DNA from 3 places in the Paenibacillus sp. FSL E2-0201 genome. Region 1 is predicted to be linked to each of the others. Evidence: riboswitches for the same ligand, from Rfam matches in the RefSeq annotation. Region 1 holds a riboswitch; each other region holds the start of a gene.
The links. A riboswitch is a leader RNA that binds a small molecule or an ion and turns the genes downstream of it on or off. The one in region 1 is predicted to bind cobalamin.

Region 1 (10,592 bases):
TTCTCCAGCAGCGGGATCAGAATTCTTGGTGTAGCCACTGCGGTGTTATTTAAGGTATGGCAGTATTGTAAGCGACCATCCACATCTCGATAACGTATACCCGAACGGCGAGCTTGGAAATCGAGCAGATTAGAAGCTGAATGAGTTTCTCCGTATGCGTCTCTGCTTGGCATCCATGTCTCAATGTCATACTGCTTATGCGTCTTCAGGGACATATCCCCTGTGCAGACGGCCATGATCCGGTAGGGGAGCTCTAAGAGCTGGAGAATGTGCTCGGCATTTGCGAGGATCTCGTGTAGCATATGGTCTGACACACCTTCATCATTTCGGCATAAGACGACTTGTTCGATCTTCGAGAACTGATGAACGCGGTACAGACCCCGAACATCCCGTCCGGCGGATCCAACTTCACGGCGGAAGCAGGTCGACATTCCGGCCAGCCGCATGGGTGTATCTAGCTCTACAATCTCGTCGCTGTAGAGCGAAACTAGCGACACTTCCGATGTGCCTACCAGCCAGCGATTGTCTCCGCTTAGCTCATACGTCTGATCCATTCCACCGGGAAAGAATCCGGTTCGCTCCAGCGCTTCAGGGCGGACAATCACAGGAACATCCATCACGGTGAATCCGCGTGCAGTGAGCACATCTAGGGCTAGTCTCTGTACAGCGAGATGTAGCATCAGGCCAGCTCCCTTAAGCACATAGCTGCGAGGGCCGCCTGCTTTAACGCCACGGGCAATATCTATGATATCGTGAAGCTCACCTAGCTCCACATGATCACGAGGCGCAAAGCCGAATTCCGGCACCGCTCCGTTCAACCGCAGTTCTACATTATCGTTATCATCGTGGCCGATAGGTGTATCCTGCGACACTGGATTCGGCGCGAGCAGCATGAGCTCTTTACAGCGGCGTTCAGCCTCGTTCAGATCTGCTTCCAGCAGGTTCAGCCGATTATTGAGTTCCCGTACCTGTGCTTTGACGATCTCTCCAGCAGGGCGGTCACCCTTACGTAGTAATTGTTCGACCTCTTTGGTTAGCCCATTACGCTCGGCTCTCATTTGTTCAGTTTCTTGGCGCAGGCCCCGGCGCTTCTCATCCCATTCCAGTAATTCATCTAGTGGGAAGTCGATTCTTTTCCATGTGGCAGTGTTTCTTACAAGTTCCTGATTATCCTTGATCCAGTTCATTTCTAGCATATCGCTCGCTCCTTTTTGTTTAAAAGATAAGAAAGTGTAAGTTTCACACTTCACTTTATCCTTCTATTTCTCGCACAAACACTTACCGTCCTTATAAGGACGCCGAAGGTGTTTATGCTTGAAAAAACGCAAAAAACGCCCTCATCCATGGGACGAGGAGCGTCAGCTCGCGGTGCCACCCAGGTTGATCGAATCTCCTTAACAGCAGGAAAGAATCCGACCCTCTTTGGTCTTCGCGGTAACGGGCGAAACCCGGTGAACTTAGGGAGTCATTATAGGCTCCGGTCGCAGACGCCTCACGGTTGGATGCCGGTCATTGGCCTGATTCTTGGATTTAATATTGTTGTTTAGTATATCGCAAGAGTGGAATGAGTGCAAGCGTTTATGGTTTGACAATAATATCTAATCTGCGATAGGATTAGTATTAATTTAAAGTATTCCTGTCGGGATAAATATTTGCAGTGTGAGCTGCTTAAATGGGATGAAAGAGGTGGAGAAGTGGCTAAAATTGTTGTGATTAACGGAACGCCTTCCCTGGTATCGCGCATCAATGCAGTTATAGAGTATGCGGAGGCAAGCTTAACGGATCAGGGCTTTGAGGTTGAGCGTATTAACGTAGCAGAGCTGCCAGCGGAAGATTTGATTCATACCAAGTTTGAAAGTGATTCTATCGTTAAAGCGAACGGCCTTGTAGCCGAAGCAGATGCGGTAATCGTGGTTAGCCCGGTTTATAAAGCCTCTTATACAGGCGTGCTGAAGACCTTCTTGGACCTAGTTCCACAAAAGGGGTTGGCCGGCAAAATCGTACTCCCGCTCTTCATGGGTGGCAGTCTTGCACATCTTCTCACGATTGATTATGCTTTGAAACCTGTGTTGTCTGTACTCGGTGCACGTTACATTCTTGGTGGAGTGTATGCCGTGGATTCTCAGGTGGTTCGTAATGATCACGGAGTGGTAGAGCTTGCTGAGGAGCTGAAGCTGCGTCTGAATGATGCATTAGCTGAGCTTGCAGAAGAAACTACACATCGAGTAGAGCGTAAGTCTTAAGACTAAGCAGCAGGCATTCGTTTCGGATGGATTCATACCAAATATATAAGCGTCTCTTTCATACCTGATACAGGGGGGAAGGGACGCTTTTTGCTGTAGCAAAGAGGCCACCTCACTGTGAAAGTTGAGAATGGCCTCTTTTATTTAAAAAAATTATTTCAGTCTTACAAATCGTCGAATCCGTTATCGTCGCCAACCTTACCGTAGTTACGGGATTTAGCTTCGAAGAAGTCGGTTTTGGTGGCATTAAGAGCATCATCGGAGAAAGGCTTGATCCAAGGCATGCAGTTTACGTCAACGCCTTGGTAAGCTTTTTCCATACCCATCAAGGTTAAGCGTTTGTTCGCTGTATATTTGATGTAGTCGCTAAGCTCGTTAAGATCAATACCGCGGACATTAGTGAGGGTATAGTAAGCCCAGTTGGTTTCGAGCTCTACCGCGCGGTCGATCGTACGGTACACGTAATCCATGTTCTCCTTAGTGTTCAACTCAGGGAAATCTACAAGCAGCTGTTTAAATACTTCTGCGAAGAAGTAGCAGTGCTGATTCTCGTCACGTTGGATATAAGAGATCATTTGGCTGGTTGCCATCATCTTCTGGTCACGGGCCAGATTGTAGAAGAAGGCGAAGGTGCTGTAGAAGAAAATTCCTTCTAGGATGAGATCCGCTACCAGCGCATGGAAAAAGGTTTGTTTTGATGGATTATCACGGAACTCTTGATAAATATCGGAGATAAACTGATTACGCTCCAGTAGAACCGGATCCTTCTTCCAATATTCAAAAATCTCTTTCTGTTCACTATCCGACACAATAGAGGATAGAACATAGGAATAGGATTGGTTATGCACTACTTCCTGTTGTCCAATAATGGCAGAGATAGCTTCTAGTGAGGAGTCGGTAAAATAACGCTTCACGTCGCCGACGAACATCGTCTGCATCGAATCTAGCACGGCGAGCAGGGAGATATTAATCTTAAATACGCGTTGCTCTTCCGCATCCAGCATTGGGAATTGTTGCGCATCTTTGGACATTGGGATTTCATCCGCGATCCAGTGATTAAGCAGCAGTACCTTGTAGAGCTTGTACATATGCGGCATGCGGATATCGTTCCAGTTCAGAATGCCTGAGCATTCACCGTCGATGATGCGTGTGGACTGGTTAGGTGCTTCAGTATTAAAAATCTTTTGTAGTTGCATTTATTTTCCCTCCATTTTTTTGCGCGGGTAATCTTTCTTTGGTGTCTTGTTCATAGAAAGACGGTGATGGAGTAACGGAGAGGAAGTTTGGAGCTGTAGGAGCGTCAGCGACCGCCTTTGTCATCGGATGTCATCCGCTAATAGCGGTAAAGATCAAGACATCTGATGACAACAGCGGCCGGAAGCCCAAACATTCCTCGCAGTTACGAAATTCATCATCGTTTTTCTATTCAGGGCACTAAGATAATTAGCTAGCGCAAGAATCACACTCTTCTATTGTCAAAGCACGGCTACGCACATAATAAGTTGATTTCAATCCGCCCTTCCAGGCGTTTAGATGCAGTTCAAGGAACTCGGTAGCCTTGATGTCAGGACGAACATACAGGTTGAAGCTTTGACCTTGATCGACGTGACGCTGACGAGCAGAAGCCATGCGGATCGACCAGTTTTGGTCAATTGTGAAAGCTGTTTTATAGTACCAGATTGTCTTGTCGGACAGATCCGGTGCTGGGTTAGCGATCTTGTAAGTTGTTTTCTCTTCATAGGAAAGCAATTCATACAAAGGATCAATGCTGGCTGTGGAGCCGGCAATAATCGATGTGGAGCCGTTCGGTGCAATCGCGAACATCCATGCGTTACGAACACCGTCTTTAGCCACTTCTTCTTGCAGCTCGCGCCATTGTTCAGTGGTTACATATTTACCTTCTTGTTCACCGCTAACGTAGCCACGTGAAGTAAAGTATGCACCTGTCTCCCAATCGGAACCAGCGAACTTCGGATAACGGCCTTTTTCACGGGCAAGCTCCATGCTCGAACGTACCAACAGGTAGTTGATGTGTTCATACAAATGGTTGTTATATTCTACGGCTTCATCAGATTCCCAACGAATGCCCTTGAGTGCCAATAGGTGATGCAAGCCGAATGTGCCGAGACCCACTGCGCGGTACTGGCTGTTCGTGTATTGTGCTTGCAGAACTTCAATATTATTAATGTCAATTACGTTGTCCAACATACGTACTTGGATAGGTACAAGTCTTTCCAGCACACCAGCTGGAATCGCACGTGCCAAGTGAATCGAATTCAGGTTACAGACTACGAAATCGCCAGGGATTTTGGAGATAACAATCCGGGTCTTGCCATCTTTGGTTACTAACTCTTCCTGTTCAATAACGGTAGCGGATTGATTCTGCATAATTTCTGTGCACAGGTTGGAAGAGAAGACCATACCTTGGTGACGGTTCGGGTTCGTCCGGTTAACCGTATCACGGTAGAACATATATGGAGTACCTGTTTCAAGCTGTGATTTCATAATCCGTTTCATGATGTCAATCGCAGGAACTGTAATACGGGACAATTCCAGATTAGCAGTTGCTTCAGCATACTTATCACGGAAAGTGCCTTTACCAAGCTCTTCATCGTAGAAGTCTTCCAGACCAAGCGGACGACCATTCTCATCCGTCCAGCCCATAACCTTCTTCACTTCATGTGGGCAGAAGAGGTTCCAGTGGCTGCGCGATTCAACGGCTTCCATGAACAGATCCGGCAGGGTAACCCCGTGGAAAACGTCATGTGCACGCATACGCTCGTCGCCGTTGTTCAGCTTAAGATCGAGGAAAGCGAGAATATCTTTATGGAATACATCAAGGTAGACAGCGACAGCACCTTTACGTGTACCAAGCTGATCTACGCTGACTGCTGTATTGTTCAATTGGCGAATCCAAGGGATTACGCCGGAGCTAGTGTTTTTGTGACCACGGATATCCGAACCACGTGCCCGTACTTTACCAAGGTAGACGCCGATGCCGCCGCCCATTTTGCTAAGACGTGCTACGTCTGTATTGGAATCAAAGATGCCCTCAAGGGAATCGTCTACTGTATCGATGAAGCAGCTGGAGAGCTGTCCAGCGACCTTTTTGCCGGCATTGGACATGGTAGGGGTAGCAGCTGTCATGTAGATGTTGCTCATGGCCCAGTAAGCTTCTTTTACAAGCTCAAGACGTTTCTCGGCTGGCTCACGGTGCATCAGGTACATAGCGATAATCATGTAACGTTCTTGCGGAAGCTCCATCACACGACCGTCAAAATCATGCGCCAAATAACGGTCGGATAGCGTAAGCAGACCAATGTAATCGAACAGAAGGTCGCGCGTATAATCGATGCATCCACCTAGCTCAACGATTTGTTCTTTAGTGTAGTGAGTTAGAAGCTCTTCACGGTAGATTCCTTTTTTTACGAGATCCGTAATTAGCGGGTACAACTCACCGTAAGGCTCTTCTGGATAAGCTTTATAGCGGCGATGAACGGCTGCTTTTTTATAAAGAGTAGTCAGAAGGGCACGGGCAGCTGCAAACTTCCAAGTAGGCTCTTCCTTTGTTACAAGCTCTAGAGCACTCATAGTGAAGGCGTTGCTGATTTCTTCTCCGCTTACGGAGTCACGGCGCAATTTGGAAATTACTCCCCGCAGCAAAGTTTCTTTATTTAGTTGATCAAGACCTTCCAAGATACGGTCGGCGTAGACAGAAAGGCGCTTCTCATCAAAAGCCAGTTGGCGATTGTCTGGTTTTACTACGAATTGTGGCATGGTTATTTCATCCCTTCTTATTTTGGGTTAATTTTGAATATCAAAAATTGATATATTATAGCGCAGTAGGCTGCCACAGAAAGACCTCCGAGCCGTTCATGCTGGCCGGAATGTCGATTATGCGTTGGTTAGAGCTTCCTCGGTAAGGAAGTGTAGTATCTTTCAGTTCTTCTATAAATCGTCCATCTATTAACACCTGACACTGCGTAAGTAGATTCCACTCCGGCGAACCGGGAAGGGCGATTAGTTCCTCATACGTATAACCACTGTAAATCCAGATATTAAAGCCTGGGAGCACGACGCGGAGCTCATGAATGAATCCCAGAACCTCCTCAGCCGAGAAAAAAGGATCACCACCGGCCAGTGTTAAACCATCAAGCAGTGGATTAGCGGCAATTTCTGCAATAATTTCGTGTTGACGTTCCAGGGTGAAGACTTCACCGTATTTAAAATTCCACGTCTCGGGATTAAAACATCCCGGGCAACGATGGCGGCAGCCGCTGAGGAAGAGGACGGCCCGCATGCCCTCTCCCTCGTTAATCGACTCCGGATAGTAACCGCAAATATTCATAGATGCTTAACGCGGTCTCTCACTTCAGCTTGCTTGGCGGCATTAAAGCGGGTCTGGTAGTCGCCGGTTAAATAACCTGTAACTCTACGCAAACGGCGGATATGAACATCCTTCTCATGCACGCCGCAGGAAGGACAGTTTGTCCCGATTACGCCTTCGTATCCGCAGCCGGAGCAGCGGTCAATCGGGTGGTTAATGCTGAAATAGCTGACCTGCTGTTCTAGTGCGTATTTAATGATTTTGATAAAAGCGGACGGATTACTGCGGGCATTGCCATTTAATTCGACATAAGAAATAGCCCCGGCATTGCAGTATTCATGGAAAGGAGCTTCCAAGCTGATCTTCTGAGCAGCGCCTAGATCGTAGTATACAGGGATGTGGAAAGAGTTCGTATAATACTCACGGTCAGTTACACCCGGAATAGAACCCAGTACCTTGCGATCAATCTTGGTGAATTTGCCGGACAAGCCTTCGGCTGGTGTTGCGAACAAAGTGATGTTGAGATTCAGTTCCTCACTTTTAAGGTCGCAATACTCCCGCATATGACGCACGATAGCGACTGCTTTGGCGTGGACGTCCATATCCTCGCCGTGGTGTTTGCCATACATGGCTTTCATGCATTCCGCCATACCGATGAAGCCAAGCGAAAGACTACCATGCTTCAGCAGTTCGCCTACAGAGTCTTCAGGAGCGAGATGTTCGCCGCCTTCCCAGACGCCTTCTCGCATCATGAAATCGGACGCTTTAGCTTTTTGCGCGGCTTGGATGTTGAAACGATGAAGAAGTCCTTCCAGCGCAATATCCATATAATGATTTAGATCTTCATAGAAGCCAGCTTCGTCTGCGACGGTACGTCGGCCCGTTACTGTGCCGTGTGCCAGACCGAGTCGAACCAGATTCAGTGTATTAAAGGAAAGGTTGCCCTTTCCGGAGCAATGATTACGCCCAAAACGGTCACCGAGCACGCGGGTGCGGCAGCCCATTGTAGCAAATTCCGTATCAGGATCACTTGGATCATAATACTGCAAGTTGAGCGGAGCGTCCAGATTAGCGAAGTTCGGATATAGTCTGCGTGCAGAACATTCCGCTGCTTTTAGGAACAATTCATAGTTCGGATCACCTTGCTGTTGATTGACGCCTTGCTTGCATTTGAAGATTTGAATCGGGAACACAGGTGTCTCTCCGCTGCCAAGTCCGTTCATCGTTGCTGTTAGCAGGGAGCTGATCACAAGCTGACCTTCTGGTGAAGTACAAGTCCCGTAGTTAATGCTGGTGAACGGAATTTGCCCACCGGATCGGCTGGACATGGTATTCAGATTATGTACCATACTTTCAGCCGCTTGCAGGGTTTCAATCTCGGTCTCTTTTAGTGCAAAACGGAACGCTTTTGGATATAACTCCGCCAGATCGGTCCGGCTCATCGTAATCTCGCCCAAAGATTCATCAGCTTGTCCTTCTTCAAAATAATCCAGACCCTTGCGGAATAGCTTAGCGAAGGATTTGGTTACATAAGGGGCTAGATCATAGTCGAGCTTATTAGCGGATACACCGCCATATTGAGCATTTTGCTGGGATTGAAAAATGATTGCTACCAGTGACATAGCCGTCATTATGGAGTTTGGAGGACGAACACTGCCGTTGCCGGTGTTGAAGCCTTCGCGGAGAAGTTTATCAAACGGGATAAAAATACAGTTCGTCGTTCCGATCGCGTATTGATCCAGATCATGCACATAGACGACATTGTCATCAATGGCCTGCACTAGCTGCGGTGGCATCGTAAAGTTGCGGGCATACCATTTTGAATATTCACTGCCGAACTTGCTCATTTTACCGGAGAAACTCTCTCCGTTCAAATTGGCATTCTCGCGCAGTAAGTCCAAATCCCGACTGTCGATAATATCGCGCCCTAAATCAATGAGCTCTTCTAAAAGAACTTCTCGTGCATTTGTTGTACCGTTAAATTGTCTCTCCAACAACGTCATTGTATAGCTCTCCTCTCAGTCTATCGTCCTATCATTAAGAAGCCCGACCGCATAAGCGGCCGTATATTCATTCTGATCTCATAAAAAAAGCATCCCCTAGCGAGGATGGCAGAAAATGCCCGATGCGTTATGTAAATATCCACACGGATATTTGCGGTGGTCTCTCAGAAGATGACCGCATGCGGACACCGTTCCTGTTCCTCGCAGGCACTCATAGTTGGTGTCGTCGAAACAGGCAGGTCTCCTGGCTTCCGCAGGATCTCTCAGCGCCTTCCCAAGGGGTTCGTAACCCTCAGTGGCTTCTGCTGGGAGATCTGTCCGTCTTAAGCTTCTAAAAGCTTGTGAAGGACATCCGGTTACAGTGGCGGGACCGCAGCGGAATCTCACCGCACTTCCCTATTAAGCTCTAATTCAAATAAAGGATCAAAGCACCTGTCTCCACTATATTTTGTTGTGATTAGATAAAAATAACCCAAGATGTTGTGTTTGTAAACAGTTTTTTAGAAAACCCAAGCGGGGAGCGGCTTCTTTAAAAGTACTCCACAAATGATCCACAGGCTGTCCATAAGTAATCCACAATTGATCCACAGGCAGATGGAAAATGATTCATAAATTGTCCGAAAAGATGCCACAAATAGTCCATAAATGTAGTGCAGACGACCCTAGAATTCATGTAAGAGAAAGTACTCGTGGCGAAAGCTGTATTTCGGAGTACTTGGGGGGAAAGAAGGGGCATAATAATGCGGGCATCATTTGTGGGAGAGCGGTGGAGTTGTTACAATAGATGGAGACACACTTTAAAATTCGAAGGAGGTATTCCCATGCCTATTGCTGAAGTAACCGTTATTCCGATTGGAACAGGCAGTACCAGCCTTAGCAGTTATGTTGCGGATATGCAGCGAGTGCTGCAGACGGTAGAAGGAATTACTTATGAGCTTACATCGATGGGTACAATCATTGAAGGACCTCTCCAACGTATATTTGCAGCGGTGGAAGCATTGCATGAGTCTCCTTTTGCCGCAGGTGCAGAACGTGTCTCTACCTCGCTTAAAATAGACGACCGCCGCGATAAGCCCTCCACTAGCCGCGGAAAGCTGGAGTCTGTGGAGCGTAAGCTACAGGTGGAGTAGCAGCAGTCTAGGAGAGTAGAAAACAGGGAGAAATAGACTTGCGTTTCTAGCTGAAAGTTGTATAATGTTTTTTGTTTGACAGAAAATTAGCTATAAGCTGGTGTAGCTCAGGGGTAGAGCAACGCACTCGTAATGCGTAGGCCGGGGGTTCAATTCCCTTCACCAGCATATTTTCCGCTATATCAACGTTGTCAGCGTTAAATGTTGTTTTCCGGACGTTAATTCGTCGGTGCGTACCTGCTGATATACGGTTAAATATGAAGCCTCCTACGGAAAACTGTGGGAGGCTTTGTTATGTACATTTAATCACTCTACCTAATCATAATCACGGAAGCACTACGCTGACACCAGCGGGCGGTCGTACGTACGGAGTCTCTTAATATATCTTTCATAATGTAGAACTGTTGGGTATAATTGGAATAATGCTATCCTTAGGAGGTTCATACGTATGAAGAAGAAAATAGTAGGGATTGCAGCTGCAGCGCTGTTGCTCGGAGGATCAATAGGATTTGCAGCAAGCTCGTCAATAATTGGCGCTAAAGTTACCGGACTGTATACGATAAAGCAAGACGGAAAGAAGATTGCGGACGCAGCTATTATAAACGGATCAGCTTACGTACCCGTGCGCACGATATCCGAAGCGACTGGAACGGACCTGACAGTAGAAGGGAAGACAATAATACTGGAGAGTAAAGTAACGGAGAAGCCCGCGGCAATATCTGAGACTGACACAACGGCTGCAGATCGGACAGGAACACCAAAGGCAATCATTGAGGCGGCTAAACTCCGGGAAAGATTAGCAGTGGCAGAATCCAGCGTGCAATTTCTCAAAGAAGCGATCCAACAAGCGGAAGCTACTGCGGCCGATCTAACAAGCACAGCGGACCAA
Region 2 (10,592 bases), 360 kb from region 1:
AGCCATTTTCTACACCTGCGTAAATCTGCATCGGTGAGGGCATGGACAGGAACATCGGATGATTCAGCTTACTTAAAGCCTCGCCCACCCTTTGCGGGGTATCATCAGCAATTACAACGCCCTCATTCAGCACAATCAGCCGATCTGTGAGCGGAAGAACATCCTCCAGACGATGCTCGGTCATGATAACGGTTGTGCCAAGCTCGCGATTTATCTTCTTGACCGTCTCCAAAAAATCGGAAGCCGCGATAGGATCTAGCTGAGAGGTAGGCTCATCAAGGATTAGAACCGAGGGATGCATAGCCATAATCGCCGCTAAATTGAGTAACTGCTTCTGGCCACCTGATAGCTCAGTCACACTTTTATGGAACCAGGTCTGAATTCCGAAAAAGCTCGCCATCTCAGCCACGCGTAAACGAATCGTAGAATTGTCATAACCTAAGCTTTCAAGACCAAAAGCCAGCTCATGCCACACCTTATCCGTCACAATTTGATTGTCCGGACTTTGGAGTACATAACCGATTTCTGCTGCCTGTGTCCGATGATCGATCTCCTCTACAGGCTGACCCTTATAATAAATCGCCCCTTGGCGTTTGCCATGTGGGGTTAGGATTGTTTTCAGTTGTCTTAGTAAGGTACTTTTGCCGCAGCCTGACTTTCCACACACAGTAATAAAGTCTCCGCTTGCAATCGTAAGATTGATATTCGAAAGAGCCATCTGCTCTTGTTCAGGAAAAGCAAAGCTTAGTTCTTCGATTCGATAGATTTCCATTTCATTGCCTCCACCATATTGATGAGCACAGGGATCATACATAGCGCAAAATAAGCGATATATACAAGGATACTAAAAGGTGTAATTGCGCTCGCTTTAATCGACGGATAATATCTCATCGTGTTCTCACCCATCGCTGCGCCGATGGCTACCATCGCAATTAAACCTGTCATGATCAAGAGGGCTACTTTGTCCCGGGCATCTAGACGGAAGATCGAAAAGCTTGTACGTCCAGGCAATCCATATCCTCTTGACTTCATAGAATCCGCCGTCTCAATCGCATTTTCCAGAGCCCAGGTGGTCATTATCGATAGGATCGTAATCCCATTGCGTGCTCGAGCGAGGAGATTTCCCTGTGTGACATCCCGGCCTATGCATTTTTGGGCATTCGAAATCACCTTGATTTGCGCTAAATATCTAGGAACAAAACGAAGCACCATCGAAAAAATCAACGACAGTGCCGGCAGTATTTTTCCGAATATATAAATAAACTTATCCGAGGTCATCACGACGTTATAACAGGAGAACCAGATGATTACCGTCACAAACATGCACGCCGCTGCTACACCATAAAGAATGGATTCCTTCGTAATGGGATTTCCATTGTTCAAATAGAACAGGATCGTTACCCCTTGATGATTAAAAACAGGGTTCATAATCGCCATAAATAGTAGAAAAGGAACCATGTACAGCAGATTAAATCGAACGGCTTTCTTTCCTTTTAACATAAAGGAGTAGACCACTGCACTGATAAGGGCAATCACCTGGAATATGGGATGCATGAACACCATGCTAAACAGCAATACAACGACAAAATATAGAAAATTCACAAACGGATGAAAGGTAGAAAAGCTATCCTTCATTATTTCTGAGCTCCTCCTGTGGCTACATAACCACCTACATCTCGACCTAAATCACAAGTGTATACCCATTCAACGACATCGCCATCCTTAAGAACATAACGACTGCTGCCGTAGTTAGGGAACCAGCCGTTAACTTTGTACATCCATCCACTAAGCTCTCCAGCATCAAATTCATACAGGTTATTTATACCTTCAATATAATTACTGTTATAGATCGGCGTCATGCTGAATTCCATATGGATTTTATTCTTCTTCATCTCTCTTAACAAAACATCAAACACAGACTCACCTTCATAAAAGGTTACCTTCTGCGCTTTATAAATGATACCATCTGCCGGCAATACTTCAAGCTTATCCTTATTAAAAATATCCATATTATCTAAAATCGTTGCCGCCGAGACGGACAATGTAGCCGTTAATTGCTTCTTCTTATCCACTGTTGCATCTTGCCATTCCACGGGCTTAGGTTTCCCGCTCGGCACTGGATCGGTAAGGAATTTATCCTTTTTCGGTTCCTGCTTGGTTTCTGTTGTCGCTACTTTTGAATCTGGTTTGGTTACTGGTTTTGCCGTCGCTTTCGTTTCCGGCACGGACGTTTTAGCCGCTTTCGGTGTTGCGGTAGGTTGTGCCTGTATATCCGATTTAGGTGTTGCGGTCGGCTTTTCAACATCTGTTACCGCAGTTTCGGTCGGCGTTACCTCTTCAGTTGGTTTTACCGTTTCAACGGGCTTAGCTGTTTCGCCAGGCGTAGCTGTAGGTGCTATCTCCGTTGTCTCGGCATCACTTGAGGCTGTGGGCTCTACATCAACATTCTGATTCGAAGCCGTGTTGTCTGATTCTACAACCTGAGACTCTGCAATGTTACTTGCAACCTTGTTCGGGCTCTTCTGATAATTCCCGCCCCAAAAGAAGGCAATCGCCAACACACCAATAATTAGTATCGCTGTTAGCCATTTTTTCTTGTTCATTTCTTAAGTTCCCCACCTTAAATAATAAGCAAGGGTATACACGCTACCCTTGCTTATCTCTTCTAAATATAGTTCTATTTAACGTCTGTCATGTCATAAAGACTCGTCTGACCCTTAACGAACCGATCATAAGCAACCAGTGCATACATCGCTTGATCCGTAGCCATAAGATCTACTTCTCCTGGTTTCGCGCCTCCGTTGCCTACTCCACCCTGCTTCACGTGATAAAAACCACCTTCAGCTGCAGCAAAGCCAAGCAGCGCATCTACCGCTGAATGTCCATTTTTAATGAATCTGGAATCCTTATGCGGATCTATACCAAGTCCAGTTAAAGCTACAATCACCTGAGCAATGCTCTCGGAGTTCGTAGACTCCCAGCTTGCAAAGCCGCCGTCTGCTGTTTGTGTTTTGGATAACCAAGTTATTCCACGATCTACAGCAGCCGTTACTTTGGCATTCGTTTTGTAATAAGGGGTTAAGCCTTGAATAACCATCCCAGTGATATCCGGATCAGCCTCAGTAGCATTACTGCCTAATGCCCATCCCCCGCCGCTGATCTCTCTGCCTAAAATGTAATCAATGAGCAGCTCTCTTGTTGTTTGCGTCTTTACATCTTTAACTACTGGAATGTCGTAATGATTACTATCCAGTGCGATCAGGGCAAACACAGGTCCATTAATACCTTGCTTGATTACAGTATCAAAATCCGCGAGCGGTTCCAGTAGGTTATAACCCGCCACTTTATCAATATTTTTGCCGATTGAAGTTAATGCCAAAATAACTCTATCATATTCCGTATATTTTACGCTATGCAGCTTCCCAGCTTTTTCTTTAAGGGTTGCTTCTACATTCGCATAGTACTTAGCGTAATAACTATCTGGAACCTTCACACCAGAACGTGCCAGCCCGAACACTGTCCAATCCCCGCCAACCGAGGCGATGACCGGGTTTGTTACTGTTTTTTGCAAAAAGGCTGCTGTGTTCTGAATATATGGACTAACCGCTTTGTCGCCACTCTTATAATCATGGGTTCTAGTAGCAACAACAACTGCCATTTCTCTCGTTACAAGCTCTTTAGGCTTAAACTGATTATTATCACCTAACATAAGTCCGGTGGCAACAATGGTTTCCACATCTGCTTTAGCCCACGCAGACACTGTATTGATATCTTTAATAGCTGTACCTGGCTTCGTAGCCGGGATTGATAATGCTCTGACAATTATGGCTGCCATTTGTTCGCGAGTAATCTTGTCATTTGGCTTAAATTCATTATTAAAGCCTGTAATTAACCCTGCTTTATGCGCAGCATTCACATAAGGATAGAACCAATCACCCAGAGCGACATCCTTATAGGTAATGCCTTTGTCACTCTTAATATCAAGTTCTAATGCAGAAACTAGGATCTTAGTAAACTCTGCTCTTGTAATATGATCTTTCGGATTCACTTGACCATTATTACCTTGGATGTACCCTTTTACTGTAGCTGTTTCAATCGCTGAGAACGCCCAGGATGAGATCTTATCAGCGTCTTTATACAGTTGCTCAATGCCATTAGGAGTCGCTGTTGGAGATGGACTCACATTCGGAACACTACTGGCTTCCGGATTAGTTCCCCCACCCGGAGCAGGAGTACCACTTGGTTTTGGTGTCGCAGATGGGGTTGGCATCGGTGCATTTAGATCCGCACCCAAATTCGTAGTATAACGCCACTGAATTCTATCGCCAGCTATGGATTCAACATACACACTTCCAAATGTACTGTTCCAAGAATATCTATAGTCGATATCGCGGCTATCCAGCACTCTCTCTAGTACAGACCATACTGTGTCACCAGATTGTAGCTCTACCTGTACAGATGGAACAACATATCCCTTCTTAATCGTAAGCTTATCCACGGATAGGGTTACGTATGTCTTCGATGGAGTGGTTCCTCCACCTTCATTGCCACCATTACCGTCACCACCAGGCGTTTGTACTGCACTGGAGGAATACGCAATGTAATCAGTGAAATGATTAGTTTTTACGATTAAATCATTTCCACTATCATAGGCATACTCAGACTTACCGCTTGCAAAGCCTAAGTCATCGCTTGCAAATTTTTGAATCGCATGAGGTGCGCCATTTTGAATATAAGCTGCATCTTTTCCTTTAAGGTCCTTAAAGGTTAACGTAATAAATTGACTGAATTCTACTCTTGCACTGCCACCCATGGAAAAAGCATGAATAATGCTCTCCAGCTTCTTATCCTGAGAAATAATCTGATTCAGACTATCTTTTAGTGCAGCTTCTGTGCCTGTTAAAGGTGACATCAGTTCAATCGCAGAGGCATCTCCGCTTGTCACTTTCGCACCCTTAGGGATGACTACAGATACGTCACCTTTGGCAGCCTCAATCTGAGGAAGGTCGCTGTTACTAGGTAAACTAACACTAACCTTCGATTGTTGGTCTTTAGGAATAACTACCGTTATTTCCTTGTTGCTATCTCCGGCGCTGATCGGAACGATATAATCATGAGCATCATCATTGATGATAACTTCCGGCTTATCACCAGAAGGTAACGGGAATTCTTTTGGCCCCTCTGGTTGTACAGGTGATTGTTCAATCACCACATCATTCATATCAAAAAGACGGTTACTATGATTGGTCAGACGGTCATAAGACACAAGTGCATACGTACCTTGGTCCGTAGCCATACCATCTACTCTACCAGTGAGAATATGCTTAAATCCACCATCCGGATCAGCAAAGGTAAGCAGTGCATCTATAAGCGAATTTCCTTTTTTAACAAACCTTGGGTCACTGTGCGGATCTACGCCTACACCAGTTAAAGCAACAATAACCTGTGCGATGCTCTCACTGCTTGTGCTTCCCCAGCTTGTAAATCCACCTTGATCATTTTGCGTACTCGATAACCATGCAACCGCCCGATCCACAGCAGCTTTTACATTAGGATCCTTTGCATAGTAAGGCGCAAGTGCTTGCATCGTCATTCCGGTGATATCGGTGTCGGCTTTAGTACCAAATAACGCCCATCCACCAGTCGGTGCTTCTTTTTCTAAAATATACTGAACCAGGTTTTCTCTTGTGGTTTGATCTGTAACGCCTTCTACTACAGGAATATCATAGTTATGACTATCTAAGGCAATTAGTGCAAATATGGGACCATTAAGCCCCTGCTTCTGAACATATTGAAAATCTGCAAGTGCATTTCTTAGATCATAGCCTGCAACATTCGTGATATCTTTTCCGATCGAGGTAAGTCCTAGAATCGCTCTGGAATGCTCAGTACTTTTCGATGCGTCGAGTTTTCCATTCTTCATTAGCTTAGCTACTTCAGTAGCTACATTGTTATAATAAAGATTGTAATAGCCACTTGGAACCTCGTAATTGGCCCGTGCCAGAGAAAGAATCGACCATTCCCCGCTGCCTGTTCCAAATGACGGATTCTTTACAGTGTTTAGGATATAGGCAAGGTTTTTATTTAATTGTTGTTTTGCTACTACGGTAGTAGGCTGTTCTAATTGAACATCCGTCATGTCATAGAGACGTTTGCTATTATTAATCAGACGATCATAGGATACGAGTGCATATGTACCTTGATCCGTAGCCATAGCGTCTACTTTACCCGTGAGAATATGCTTGAATCCACCATCCGGCCCAGAGAAGCTAAGTAAAGCATCTATAAGTGAATTTCCTTCTTTAATAAACCTAGGGTCACTGTGCGGATCTACGCCTACGCCAGTTAAGGCAACAACAACCTGTGCGATACTCTCACTGCTTGTGCTTCCCCAGCTTGTGAATCCGCCTTGATCATTTTGTACACTCGATAACCATGCAATCGCCCGATCCACGGCAGCTTTTACATTAGGATCCTTTGCGTAATAAGGTGCAAGTGCTTGCATCGCCATCCCGGTCATATCGACGTCGGCTTTGGTTACACCTAATGCCCAGCCTCCAGCATCTGCTGCACCTTTTTTAACTTCTTTATCCAAGATGTACTGAACCAGGTTTTCTCTTGTGCTTTGATAGATTACTCCCTTCTCATCAGGATCAGGGAATAATACTGGAATTTCGTAGTTATAACTATCTAGTGCAATCAGAGCAAATATGGGACCGTTGTTCCCTTGCTTCTGAATATATTGATAATCAGCGAGTGCATTTCTTAGGTCATGACCTGCAACATCCGTGATATCTTTTCCGATAGAGGTAAGGCCTAGAATCGCTCTGGAATTCTCTGTGCTTTTGTTAGCGTCGAGTTTTCCATCCTCTTTGATCATCGAACTTATTTTCGTAACTACATTGTTGTAATAGAGATTGTAATAACCGTTAGGTACTTTGTAGTTCGCACGTGCTAGAGAAAGAATCGACCATTCTCCGCTGCCTGTTCCAAATGACGGATTCTTTACGGTGTTAACGATGTAGGCCAAACTTTTATCTAACTGTTCTTTGGCAGTGATTTTATAAGTAACCTGATAGGTTACATTATCTGCTTTGTTTCCTGCGCCATCCACAGCCGTTACTGCGATTACGTTACTACCTGGGTTAAGAGATGCTTTGTACTCACCATTAGTAGCTGACAGAACGACTTGGTTCAGCTTAACTACTGGAATAATGTCTTTGTAGACATTGTCTGTAACCACTACTTTGAAGCTTAAATCTTTACTGGATACTTCCTGTTTATCTTGTATACCTTCTATCAAAATCGTAGGCTTCTCTGTATCTGGCTCTTGTACTAACGCATTAATCTGCTCTACTAGAGCTTGATCAACCTCTGTTGTTACAACTGCACTATCGGCAATTGCTTCATTCGCATGAGCCGGAATTACGCTTGTAGAGAACGTCGTGATAAATACAGCTACAATGAGTAACCAAGCTAAAAACTTATTTTTCTTCATGTTTCCATAACCCTTCCCTTCTTTTCCTATGATAAAAAACAGAATAAACTTTTTAACACTACAAAAAAACCACTCAACATAACGTCAAGAGGTTTAAGATAGTGAACCGCAACAATAGCAGGCATATACTATATCAAACACCTCTCTATCGCTCGTAGAGTTTAACGGTGTATCAGAAACAGGCTGATATTCTGGCTCAAGTATCATCACCCTTGCTACCTTCCCAGTTTCCCAGTGGTACCTTGCAAGGACTCCTCTTTCACAGCGGCGGGACCGCGCGGGATTCACACCCGCTTTCCATTTAACCAATCTATGATTGTATTTCCGAAACATTCATAATTGGCACCTATTGCTAATATTAATTTTTCCATGCTTCATCATATCTAATATAGATGCTTTTGTCATGCAATATTTGTTTTTTGTATAACAAGTAGTTGGAGATAAATCTATTGAATATCAAACCATTTTAACCACAATATACTCTTTTTCTCTCAGTTCAAAACCATCCTCCAGTGACAAAGAGGCCAAATCAAAGATTCGGTCATACTTTTTATTACGTGGGTGCCCTTCCTCCTCTGCCCAGCAAGTATAAAGCTCAAACTCGGTACCAGCTACTCCGATATCTGTCATAAGTTTAAATAACTCCCGGCAACACTTGAGTGAGGCGTTATACGATCCCGGTAGAGTATCTTTTAGCTTAGGGGATACAGAGAAGCCGCCCCAATTCGGTGAAATCCGATACACAAACGGACTTCGAAAGTGCTTGCGAATCTCATCGTTCCAATACCCAAGTTCCTCTATAAAAATACCCGCTGCATCTTCTTCCGAGTCATATACAAGACAGTCCTCATCTCTTAAATGAGATAGATCTGCGATGTCATCCAAAGGAATTATGCCTTGCAGGCGCAGAGCCTCTCTTTGTTTCTTATACTCTGGTGAATTTTTCACTTCATCATATGTCTTTTCTGACAGTACACTGCCTCTTTCTCCTAACGGAAGCTCTGTAGACGAGCCTATGTAATGAAATCTGCTCACTGGTTATTCCTCCATGACTTTTGGGATCAATTCAAATCACTAATTTCCATATGAATTTACCACAAATTAGTAAGGTACTCACTACAAATGTTCTATGTTAGGGTATTTGGTAAGCGTTTACAACAAAAAATGGAGGTGCCAGTGTTCATCTACGTACCAAAGTGCTTGAGGAAAGGTCAGGTTTAAGCATCCTCAAAAATGATCTTACAAAGGAGAATTCAATGACTACTCGAATCCAGAAATCCTTCTTATCATTGACCCTTGTTACCGCTCTTCTGCTCTCTTTGTTCTCATCCATTGCCGCCGCTGCTACCAAGGACGAGCAACAAGCTAAAGCAGCACCAAAGAGTAAAATCCAATCCTACGTAGACGATATGCAGCCCGGATGGAACCTTGGCAATACTCTAGATGCTACAGGTGAGGATGAAACCTCCTGGGGAAATCCGCGTGTGACCCAAGAACTGATTAAGAAAATCGCCGCACAAGGCTACAAAAGTATCCGGATTCCTATCACTTGGGATTCACACATAGGTGAAGCACCGAACTACACCATTGAAAAAGCTTATCTCGACCGTGTCGAAGAAGTGGTCGGCTGGGCGCTGGACGCCAAGCTTTATGTAATGATTAACGTCCATCACGACTCCTGGTTATGGGTAAGTCATATGGAAGAGAAGCATGATGAAACGCTCGCGCGTTATAACGCAGCATGGACTCAAATTGCGGACCGCTTCAAGGATAAATCCGATAAGCTGATGTTCGAAAGCATCAATGAACCCCGCTTCACAGATGGCGGAAGCACCGATGAAGCGAAGATGGAGCAAATGCTTACAGAACTCAACACTTCCTTCCATCAGATCGTTCGGAACTCCGGTGGAAAGAATGATGTACGTCCGCTAGTTCTACCTTCATTAGAGACTTCTCCTACGCAGCCTAGAATGGATCAGCTCTACAAAACGATTATAGCTCTCAACGATCCGAATATAATTGCTACCGTTCACTTCTATGGCTTCTGGCCGTTCAGTGTGAATATCGCCGGCTATACCACGTTTGAAAAAGATACAAAAAACGATATCACCCAAACTTTTGATAACGTTTACAACACATTCGTAGCTAAAGGAATTCCGGTTATCGTTGGTGAGTTTGGACTACTGGGCTTCGATAAAGATACAGGTGTGATTGAACAAGGCGAGAAGCTGAAATTCTTCGAGTACCTTACCTATTATTTAAAAGAAAAGAAAATGACCTCTATGCTCTGGGATAATGGGCAGCATTTCAACCGCAAAACATATAAGTGGTCCGATTCCGAGCTGCAGGGTGTATTAATGTCCGGTCTGAAGGAACGTTCCTCCAGTACCGAAAGCGATCTGGTCTATCTTAAAAAAGGTGCAACCATCAAAGACACCAAAGTGAAGCTTAATCTAAACGGAAATAAGCTTACTACCATTAGTGTAAATGGCAAATATCTAACTAAAGGCAAAGATTACACCTTAAATGGCGAGGAGCTTACACTCAAGGCCAGCCAACTTAAAAAGCTCACAGCTTCCCAAAAATACGGTGAAAATGCTGTGTTAACGCTGAAATTCAACAAAGGCGTTGCGTGGAGACTAAAGATCATCGTGAATGACACTGCCAAATTAAGTGATGCCAAAGGTACGACTGAATCATTTGCGATTCCGACTACTTTTAATGGCAACCAGCTTGCCACGATGGAGGCTGTCTATACCGCTGGCGGCAATGCAGGCCCTCAAGATTGGACTCCATTCAAGGAGTTCGGCAATACTTTCTCACCGTCGTATAACACGAAAGAAATCAAGCTGCTCCCAGCCTTCTTTAAAGATGTTAAAGATGGAGAGGTCATCTTGAAATTCCACTTCTGGAATGGTGATATCCTTACTTACAAGATCACGAAGAGTGGCACTAGTGTTGTAGGAAAGTCTTCTTAGCTTTCACTGTATAAAATAAATAGGAGTGTCCCTTCACAGGGACACTCCTATTTTTAACTACATCATACATAAACTTCTTCATACGTTATCAACATCAAGCGATAGACCAGATATAC
Region 3 (10,592 bases), 490 kb from region 1:
CATATTCCTTTATTTTGCTCAAAATGGCACTATCATTGTACTGGACGGTCTTCAGCTTGTTCAATAGATCATTATTTTCCTGAACTTTTCTCTTAATGCTCTCTAACAAGTCTTTGTTCTTGTTTGCATCAACGCTAATCAAACGCTCCAAAAGAAAGGCTTCAATGGCCCGATTATTTGTACGCATTTGCCCCACGTAAGAAATTGGCAACAAGTTTTCATTGTACGTCTCTTTTGTTTTTTGGGTCATTTTGTCCATGGTGGTAAAGCCAGTTACCCCCACGATGTTCAACATGACTACTGAAAATACTAAAAGAATTCCAATCTTGAACTTCACTTTCATATTCTTCATCTACATTCCGCCTTCACATAATCTAACTCACTATCTATTTTTATCGGTTAAAGAAGTGAATTGTTTGATGATTTTAAATAAAATTATGAATGAAATTGTCGAAAAAAAGTGTCTGTTGTCAAATATTGCAACGAACAAAAATAAAAACGGACACTCGATCCGCTAATACTCCGAATCGCAGTGCCCGTCTTACGAATAATCAAACGTACTTATTCACCCGATGAATAGTACCAATATACCGTATCACCGTTCTCTAAAATGTAGCTGTCTGCACTTATACTTGGATCAGCATCTCTATTCGTCTTGTACTTCCATCCACTGCTAGGTCCGCCATCAAATTCGGCCAAACCATCTATAGATTTCACGTATTTACTACCAGCGTTTCCGGATGATACTACCTTATCCCCTAATTGACTGATCAGTAAGCTATAAGCTGTCTCACCTTCTTTTAGAGCTACTGTAGTATTGTTAAGGATCGTTCCCTTCTTGCTATCCCCAATGACTGACAGGGTGGCCGTAGCTTTAGCAGGAGTAACAACACCTGAAGTCATGTTTAGTGACTGAGTATAACGCGCCACACTAGGCACACTATCTTTAGCATATCCGGTAACAATGATCGTATAGGTATTCGCTGGTAGACCTTGGTCAAATGCAGCTACACCCTTAGCATTTGTGATCGCCTTCTGATCACCGATCAAGACCTGCACGCCAGCGGCTGGAGAAATCACTGGATCGGAAGTAAAGGTATCCTTATTCCACACCCATTTTTTCTGAGAAACTGTTACTGTGAAAGCTTCACCCGGCTTCGGCTGTGCGGGAGATACAACAGCAGTATCAACAACCTGTGTGGTTTCTCCGGCATAATAGACAAGAACACGGTCGGATTCCTGTAATTCAAAGCTGTCCATGCCCACACTAGGATAGATCCATTCTCCGCTGCGCCATACAACGAAGCTCCACCAACCGTCATAAAGACCTTGCGTAATGCCATAAATGCCAGATACAAAATTACCATACGACGATTTCGTGATATCTACTTTAAAATCCTTAGACGCCGCCAATTGCTGCAGTGCTTCAAGCGCATTGGAAGCCTTTAAAGTCCCCTCACCGATCAGGCCTTGCGGACCTTCAACGGTAAGTGAAGCCGTTACATTCTTTGGAATCACCTTTAGATCTTGAGTATATTTAGCAATCGATGGTGCTTTTCCTTCACGATAGCCTGTTACAGTCAGCTTGTAGTCACCTGCTGGAACATTCCCTGAGAATAACGCTTCACCTTTTGCGTTCGTTGTTACGATGCGATTTCCAATTTGGACCTGAACGCCAGAAGCTTTGGCAATTACCGGAGAGGACGTATTCGTTACAACGTCCCATTTCCATGTCTTACTAGTCACTGCTACAGTAAAAGAATCGCCCTCTTTGAGGCTTGGCTTGGACACCGTTACCGAATCAACAAGTTTAGTATCATCTCCGGCATAATAGACCAGAACCTGATCTGAATCTTTAAGCACAAAATCGTTCATTCCAACATCTGGATTAATCCATTGACCATTACGGGATACAACATACATCCAACCATCGTAACCGCCATAGGTTCCAGCCAGAATACTTCCAATTCCAGTGACATAAGCACCGGAAGGATTCGTGATTGGCAATTTCGTCTGAAGAGCCAGCTTTTCTAGTGCACCTAATACGTTGCCAGCATATCCATATCCCTGTGCTAAAGTACTCTCAGGACCCTCTACAGTAATCGGTGCATAGATAAGTGCATTCTGAACGGATGACTTAGAAAAATCGTACAGTTTACTGTTGCTGCCTTTATGAAGTAGATTGTAGGCTACAAGCGCCTGAAGGCCCTGTTCTGTAGCTAGAATATTGCTGCTTCCGCCACGGCTATGAGCGAAGCTGCCGTCAGCGAGACGGTAGCTCAGTAGATTACCGATCAAACTCACTTTATTCTTGGTATATTCTAACCCACTTGGATCTACACCAAAGGATGTGAGACCTAGAATAGCTTGTGCTGCACTTTCAGCACTATCTCCGTAACCTCCATGGCTATCCTGAGCTTTGGATAACCAAGATACGGCTTGTAGTCCCGCTGTGTAAGCTTCCGGATTACTCTTATGTGCCGCTAGAGCGGTCAAAGCTATTGCTGTCATATCGGGCTCACTGGCGCCTGTAGTTAAGGCAAAGCCACCGTCTTGATTTTGCTTGGAAAGAATCTCAGCAAGAAGCTTATCCGTTGTCCATTTCGCATCTTTAGGAATATTATATTTCCCTGAGTCCAGTGCGAGCAAAGCATAAACCGGATTATTAAGCGTCTGTCCACTGATTTTGTCATGATTATAGATCTTCTCTATTAAGTTATAGCCAGGACTTGTTCCGCTTCCAGCAAAGCTGGTAGGATCGGCTCCTATTGCTCTTACTGCGAGTACAATTCTCGCGTAATCCGTTACGCTCGCGAAATTCCCCTCTGCATCTTTCACCTTTTTCTCAAGAGCTGCTCGATAACTTACTGGCAGCTTGTATCCCGCTTGAGCCAGCCCAATCGCTTGCCAATCCGACTGCACGCCACCCTTTAAAATAAATTCCGCAGCCGTATAGGTCGCATCCGCAACATTAATCCGTTCTACATTAGCAGCAGAATCGCCAGATGCTTCCTGCCCGGAGCTAACGCCCGCCTCCGCAAAGATGGTTCCTGCCGGAGCAAGTGATGTTCCAAGAATCGATATGACCATGAATACGGCCAGTCCAAGTACAAAAAACCTGGAGGAGAATATTTTCTTCATTGTTCAGCCTCTTTCTTTAAAGGAATGGATACTACACAAAATAAGAGCGCACAACATAAAGACCGCCCCTATGAAGGGCGGCCCGGGAAGATAACAAATCGAGGCTGGGGCGCGTGAACCTCTACGACCACACAGTCTATCTGTATATGTTCCACATTCTTACCCCACGAAGAATAGAAACGCTCACGAAAAAGGCAGGTCTCCTGGCTAATGCTTCATTGCCGCTCTTCACCTTCCCGTCCTAACTACTGACAGTGGTTCATAGAAGAGCCGCTCCGCATTTACAGTGGCGGGACCGCGCCGGAATTTTACACCGGACTTCCCTTTTAAGCAGACTCTGATTTAGGGGAGTCTGCACCTTTTCCAATATGTATTATCTTATTTTCATAATCATATCTATTAATACACAGCATGTCTATAGAAAAGCTTTGTATGAGCAACAAAAAAAAGAACAGCAGAACCAAACCTTTCGGTATCGTCCTGCTGATCAGAAATTACTTTATTCGGCTGTTCCTTCCGGACTTGCAGTTGCCGAAGGTTCAGCACTTGAGTTAACACCCGTTGTATCCTTTGGAGCGGGATCTACGATCAACGTAAATCTACCAGCCTTGATCATGCTATGCTCGACGATTGTCGCACCCGGCTCCATAGTAACCTCCACCTGATAGGAAGGTTGCTCACCTTCTGTAATAGCTGTCGCGGACGGCACAACTGTGCTGCCCTCTGCATCAGAGGAAGGTGTAGGAGATGGAGATGCCTCGTCTGCAGTATTAGTAGCCTCTACGCCTTCCGCCGTCCCCGCAGTCGTATCAGCGGCGTTCGTATCGCCAGATAAGTCTCCATCCGTTGACGGCACTGAACAAGTCCCAGTGCTAGCAGCAACCTTAAAGCTCTTATCCACTACATCGGATGAAGTCATTAAACTAATGTCCGTCGGATTAAATTGCACACAATCATCCGCGTTAGCAAACGTGAACACCAATACACTGCTTCCCTTATCTCCTTCGGTACCTAGATCCTTCAGGTATACGGAAGCCGGAGGAAGCATATTGCCTGCACTCTGAACAGGTGTCGGTGCAGGGGTTGTCCCAGGCAGGGCCGTCTTTGGATCTTCCGGACGCAGCATACTGAATACGATAATTGTGATAATCACCAGAATGCCAGTGATGGAACCGGAGATCAGGAGTCGAAATCGGCTGCGGCTGATCCAGCGCGCCAGCGGGGAAGCCAGCTGGGAGCGAGCCTCATTGTAGACATTTTGTAGAGCAGGCCGAGCTGTAGCGACATAGCTTTTACGAAATTCACGATTCTTGAATGCCTCGCGGTCACTGCTCTGGAAATACTTCAGAATCGCCCGGCGGTATCCCGGGTGAAGCTTTTTATTCGATATCGTAAATAAAGAATTTCCTTGAGACCATGCAAAGAATCGATAGATCACATCCTTGTCGTTACCAGCTTTATGCTTAACTAACTCCAGCAATGCGTCATAATCCAGCGGACCACCCTCGCGTTGACTCGTGTAGTAGAAAGCTAGTGGAAGACGTTCAAACGGTTCTAACACCCGAGCTTCCTTTAGTAAACGGCGACCGAGCAGCTGTACATCATCCAGCTCCTTCGGAGACAAGCCTGCAAATATCTCTTCATTCGGCTTCTCTTCACCAAACCAGCGATAAGCAGCGCGGAGTGCATTTTCTTTCTGCTTGCTAATTCTATCTAGTGGCGGCTGCCAATCCACAACATTGCCATAACGTAAGAAAACAACCTCTAATAAGTCCTCCTGCGTCATTTCAGTAAGAGATAGCCGATTCAGCAAGAATCTGTCTGCAGATGCTGCAAGATCCTGCATGAGCGAGAGTACTTTAGGAGATACGCCTGTCCCTCTACGTCGATCTTTCTCCGCTTTATCTACAGTGCTATGAATTTCCGCCACCGCAGCAACCGGATCCGTCTCCAGTTGTAGCTTTTCCAGCAAGTAATCCCTTACTGCATCCTGAGCAAAAGGTTGCTCTAACGCAGCTGGCAGAAAACGGCCCCAATGGAGTACAAAATTCAGAATGTCCACAGATTTAGATGCAGCAATTAGTCTTGACTCCATATAAGGCTCTAATAACTGCTTGCGGAAGTACGATTCAGACATTACCCGTTGAAAAAACGCAGCACTTAGCTCATCATTATTTTCAATGATCCCGTAAGCTGCATTAAGAACATCTTTGCGTCCCGCTTCCACGCTATGAAGCATTCCATTAATGAAATAATCAACGATTCTGACTTTGTAATTATGATCCTTGAGCATAAAATAATCTTTAAAGCACTCCATAATAGCAGGCTCTGGAACATTCCTTTGCCGGACTAAATCAAATTCTCGGTCGAACCGCTCCAAGAAAATATCGTTCAGTCGGATTCTGGAATGAATAGCACCCTCCGCCTTAAGGTAAGAGAGCAATCCGCTTAGCACCGCGCTCTTATTCTCTGTATATAAATGCTCATTCCCCTGCTCAATCTCATAAAATACAGCTAACTCATTATAAAAAGCGAGCGATAGCTTATGCTCAGGGCTTTCTCCACGCAGGATCTGATCAGCAAAACTTACGAAATCGTCAAGATCCCCTGGATTTAGAAGTAACAGCTTCCAAACCAAATCAGCATACGGCTGACGAGACTCTCCAAAATCCACATTCCCCATCCGACCTGAAACCAAATCAAATGTAAAATCCTTCTCGATGTTGCGATCACCGGGACGAAGCGAACCTTTTTCCACAAAGCTAAGATGAATATATTTACGGCTTTGCGGTTCATTGGCATACGTAATCACGCCTAATCTACGGCGGAATTCATACGGCAGCACGCTATATAAAATCTCTGTAAGCTCCACCGCACGTGCGGACAACTCCGTGATAGATACATTAAGGGCAATATAGATTTTTTTCTTACCTGCCACAGAGAGCATCACCGCTTGCAGCAATGCCTTAAATATTCCTTCATTAATTCCTAACAAGCGTAAGCCCGCTATAGGATCAGGGCGACGATCCGTACGTATAACTGGAATATCAGACAGCTCCGGCAAGGTTCCGCCTAGCTCTCCGTCATAGCTTCTTGCGAAATCAGCATGTAGCCAATCTCCGTAGTTCTGAACAATCTCTTCTGATCGTGAGGCAGGAACTACAAAGTTATGTGCGAAAAAAGCGCTGCGTTGGCCCGTAAAATCCGTTGCTTGATAACGACTCATCCCAATGACTGTGTCGCCATTCTCTGCATGGAACAGGTGCAGCGCACTAGGATATACAGACTCATCCTTCTCTCCGCGCGCAGCCAGCTCAGCCGGAGCATCATAGAGGCAGAAGGGATGCAGTGTTTTTTTGATAAAATTATTGTCTAGACTGTCCGACTTCGCGACCGTATCAAAGCCTTCTGTGGAACGAAACAATCCGCGGCGTTCGCGGGTGTACATCTGTTGGGCGATCTTAGACCCTGAGAATGCATTCACGGGCCGTCGCTCCCCTCAATATACTTCAGCTTATGCAGCAGCCAAATAAATGGCTCGTCTACACGAATCGGGCTTACCACACCCTCAATCTTCTGATTTACAGGATTACTGCCCAGAGCAGATACCGCAAAATAGCCCGTATTTGAGAAGTAAACATCCATCGTATCTTTAAAAGGTCTGTCCACTTTACCAATAAATCTGCGAATCTCTCCGTCGATATTATGGAACTCATCCATATTCAATGTTTTGCGATGAACATAGTTATTGAATACATTACTGTTAGACTTGATGTAATCGCCATCCTCATCCTTCAGCGAATGCAGCATATCACTTTTTGCAAGAACGACTGCTGTTGGAATGTCTGTTTTGCTCTTTTCCTGATAGGCGATAAAATCACCGAACATTGTCAGCACAACGTCACGCGGCTCGTCATATTGCGAGACCCATTCTCCCGGACGATCGCCGATATTAATATGAATCTTCTCACGGATCGAACGGATTTGCAGCGGATCGACCATAAACAGAATACCGGCAGAGTTCTTGATATGCTGACCATGTAGTCCCAGATAATCCTGATCCACCATACCCTCACCTGCTACATCGAAGAACACGAGTGTCAGCGGCGGCTTCTCTTCATCCTTAAAGACGAATTGAAAAATAAACGGCTCTTGCATTTTTTCCTTTTGTGTAGAAGCAAGCAGATCCCCACGCTCAAAAAGCGGTTCTTCATATAGCGTACGGAACTTGCGGCTAATCTCTGCATTAAGCGGCATACAAGCGGCATCAAAATGTCCTGCTGTCGTATGCTGCAAGGTATGAATCAGCGCGGTCATATACACCGACTTCCCGACTTGGGAAGCACCGATAATCGAGATAATGTTACTAGGAACTTTACCTGCAGTCACAGGCAGCTCGTTATGACAGGATGGACAAAGCCGTCTGCGTGTGAGCACTCCATAGCGATCCGTAAGCCCTGTTAACACATGATCGGTATAATGATGGTATTCTTCCGGAATATCCGCCGGATTAATGATCGCTTCTATGTCATCCACCGTATCGAGCCCAAAGCGCTCACGGTATTTATTTAAGGCGTCATCCTCGCCCAGCGCGTAATTCTCATCGTCCTCTCGGCTATGCATAGCCCGAAAGACCACATCCTCCGGAGAGAACTTGGTGAAGCAATAAGGACACACTATATCGTAAAAAAGCGGCCTTGGCTCCGGCTGATTCTTTTTCATAAAACGGCTAAAAAAAGACATCTACTCATCCTCCCAAAAGTTGTATCTGCGTATCTTACTATGGACAGGCAATGTCCAACAATCGCTTGTACGCGTAGACTGATATCTTACTCCGGCACCAACTCGTAATAAAGCCCATACTTAGGACCATCGGTGAAAAAGATGCGTACAAAATCATCCTTACCGATCTCGATCGGCGGGAGTACGTTTCGTCCAGGGGCGAAATCTTGTACAAAGGGAAAGAGAATACCATCCTCTTTCCCTGCGGGATGTCCTCCCCGTTTCTTAACATAACAGAGGACATCCCGGGCTACTGGAACTTCTGCCGTAATTGCCATATGTACGGTCTTTTGTTTTCCGAATAATCCTCTTTTTTGTTGAATGGAATAATAAATTCTGGCTTTGCCTGCACTGACCACCACACGGTTGGCACCGTCATTTTGCCTCACCAGCAGTGTCTCTCCGTTCTCAGCAAGGCGAGCAAATATGGTATAGGAGACTAGGCCGATCTCATCCAATCGGTCACGGTATCCATTGTTAGACTTGTATTCCTCACGAGTATAGAGCTTCATTCCGACCGGCGGAATATCTCCTGTTCCCATGGAAGCCTCTTCTGCGGAGGTCTTGTGGATGTACACTGCCTGCACGCCGTCCGGCCAGCGCCATCTCAGCGTACAGAACCGGTCATCCACTTGAGATGTCACATCCGTTATTACCAGAGCGGAAACATTATCCTCGGCGTACCTCATTACTGTAAGCCCCTTTCAACTACTAGAATCCTTTGCTGTTCCGATTTCTCCGTCGGCCAGGAAAGCTTTCTGACGTTGGAGTTGACGCTGCATTATTTCTTTTATTACGGTAAATACGTCCTTCTCCTACCGGAATGACGCCTGTAAATAATGAGATGATTGCAGCCAGTATAAGAACAGCTAGGAGGCGAATAAGTCCATCAGTGAAATTATGACCGCTAAGTCCGAATTCCAGAACAAGTCCTGCGAACAACCCTGAGATTACGCCGCCAATCCCGAAGCTTTTTGCTAAATGACGATTATCAAACATAATGCCAAGTCCGAGTCCAAGTCCAGCACCGATTAGCATCAGCGACAAAATACGAACTGCAGCATAGTATGGACTATCTGCTGTAGCATCACTGCGCACCGTAAGCAATGTACGATCTCCCAAACGATCATAGATTTGCTGGAATACATCACCCAAAAGGGCCGTATCTGTCACATCATAATAGTGACCGCCTGTTATTTTCGCAATATCCTGCAGCAACTGGGTACCCGCAGGATCCTGCATCCCCAGACCAATGGTATTTACAGCAATTCCACGATCTATATAGGTCTGCAATTCTCGTGAAGTATCGAAATTGCTCACGCCATCCGACAGCAAAATGACCATAGCGCCCTGATTTTTTTTGCCGTCACTGTCTATCTCTTTAAGTGCTTCCGAAATCGCACCGCTAATGTTCGTGCCACCCTCAGTTGGCTTCAAATTATCAATTGCAGTCAGCACCTTCTCACGATTCTGTGAATCTGAGAGTGGTGTTAACGGCTGGACAACTACTGCTTCGTGGTTAAATGTCACCACCGCTACCTGATTGTCATTGTCCATTCTCGCAATTAACGCCTTAGCGGCTGAATAACGGCTGTTATCAGGATCACTCTGCGCCATACTGCCAGAGTCATCGATAGCCATAACTACATTCTTAATCGGCTTCACACCGCCAAAATTCAGCTCATAAACAAACTCCGTTAATGCACCTACCCCAAGTGCAAGTACAAGCATTATAGGCAGCAGCTTCCAGGATAGACCTAGGTAGCGCTGCTTCCATGAGGCTCCGTTTAACCGAGGCGAGATCATCTCCGCTAGCAGGCAACCGATGCCGATACCGAGCGCTACTATGGCAAAATAAATGCCTACGAGCAAGATGGAAGGCATATCATTGTACCAGCTTAGCAGCCACTCTCCAAAAAGAAAGGCGACCCCGCCGCCGATCAGACTGAAGAAGAGCAGGAGCAGATTGATTTTTCGCTGCATCTTTATACTTCCTTTCCGGGAGAAACCTGAATTGTACTCCGATGTTTTTAACATTGTTCGGGGGTTATGCTGCCTGATAAACGGGCTACCCGGATGTGTTATCATCCCCCAGATTGCACTTTGTGCAATAGAATGGAACAGAAATCACATCTATTTCAATTCTATTGCATAATGTGCATTGGAAATAAGGAGAAATGTCCCTATTTCAGATATCTTCTTAAATCTAATGTACTAAATACAATAGAATTCTAATTAAAGGCTGTATCCGATGATTCTATTGCACAAAGTACAATAAGAGACTCAAATTGAGACTACTATCTATTACGACGCCATCAACGCATTTCGGGAAGCTGATCCTCACTCAATCCATGAAGCTGATAACCATTCTGAGCATACGTTTCATAATAAACCTTACCATTACGGTAATAGAGCAGATCCTCTAAATGGAAACCGCCCATCAGATTTAGCTTCTCAACACCACTTCTACGCTGCTCATGCACGAAGCCTAAGCGGTAAATGCGAGTCGTCTCATCCACACCAAATGCGTAGCGCAGGAATTCAGATGCACTGTCTCCGAAGAAATATTTTTCCTCATGACGATGCTCTTGCGTGTATTCGAACAGACGAACATTGATCGTCGCGCCATCCTCCAGATTATGATACAGACGCTTGAACAACTCTTCCTT

Region 2: it holds a riboswitch for cobalamin, as region 1 does, so the genes downstream of both, NSU15_RS03780 (S-layer homology domain-containing protein) here and NSU15_RS02305 (anaerobic ribonucleoside triphosphate reductase) in region 1, are expected to answer to the same signal.
Region 3: it holds a riboswitch for cobalamin, as region 1 does, so the genes downstream of both, NSU15_RS04395 (DUF4430 domain-containing protein) here and NSU15_RS02305 (anaerobic ribonucleoside triphosphate reductase) in region 1, are expected to answer to the same signal.

What each region holds. Positions count from the first base shown of each region.
Region 1 covers NZ_CP150154.1:502,125-512,716, forward strand. Annotated here, with positions in the region: gene serS (serine--tRNA ligase) at 1-1,196, opposite strand, end outside; gene NSU15_RS02280 (hypothetical protein) at 1,344-1,547, shown strand; gene ssuE (NADPH-dependent FMN reductase) at 1,695-2,243, shown strand; gene NSU15_RS02290 (ribonucleotide-diphosphate reductase subunit beta) at 2,408-3,439, opposite strand; gene NSU15_RS02295 (ribonucleoside-diphosphate reductase subunit alpha) at 3,687-6,020, opposite strand; gene nrdG (anaerobic ribonucleoside-triphosphate reductase activating protein) at 6,076-6,591, opposite strand; gene NSU15_RS02305 (anaerobic ribonucleoside triphosphate reductase) at 6,588-8,573, opposite strand; cobalamin riboswitch at 8,790-9,024, opposite strand; gene NSU15_RS02310 (MTH1187 family thiamine-binding protein) at 9,395-9,703, shown strand; tRNA gene NSU15_RS02315 (tRNA-Thr) at 9,800-9,871, shown strand; gene NSU15_RS02320 (hypothetical protein) at 10,152-10,592, shown strand, end outside.
Region 2 covers NZ_CP150154.1:857,940-868,531, reverse strand. Annotated here, with positions in the region: gene NSU15_RS03795 (ATP-binding cassette domain-containing protein) at 1-772, opposite strand, end outside; gene NSU15_RS03790 (energy-coupling factor transporter transmembrane component T) at 745-1,635, opposite strand; gene NSU15_RS03785 (DUF4430 domain-containing protein) at 1,635-2,603, opposite strand; gene NSU15_RS03780 (S-layer homology domain-containing protein) at 2,678-7,498, opposite strand; cobalamin riboswitch at 7,662-7,863, opposite strand; gene NSU15_RS03775 (hypothetical protein) at 7,955-8,533, opposite strand; gene NSU15_RS03770 (cellulase family glycosylhydrolase) at 8,755-10,476, shown strand; gene NSU15_RS03765 (transposase) at 10,539-10,592, opposite strand, start outside.
Region 3 covers NZ_CP150154.1:993,833-1,004,424, reverse strand. Annotated here, with positions in the region: gene NSU15_RS04400 (methyl-accepting chemotaxis protein) at 1-352, opposite strand, end outside; gene NSU15_RS04395 (DUF4430 domain-containing protein) at 562-3,141, opposite strand; cobalamin riboswitch at 3,317-3,518, opposite strand; gene NSU15_RS04390 (hypothetical protein) at 3,641-6,625, opposite strand; gene NSU15_RS04385 (hypothetical protein) at 6,622-7,884, opposite strand; gene NSU15_RS04380 (beta-mannanase) at 7,971-8,612, opposite strand; gene NSU15_RS04375 (vWA domain-containing protein) at 8,635-9,906, opposite strand; gene NSU15_RS04370 (transcription initiation factor TFIID) at 10,239-10,592, opposite strand, start outside.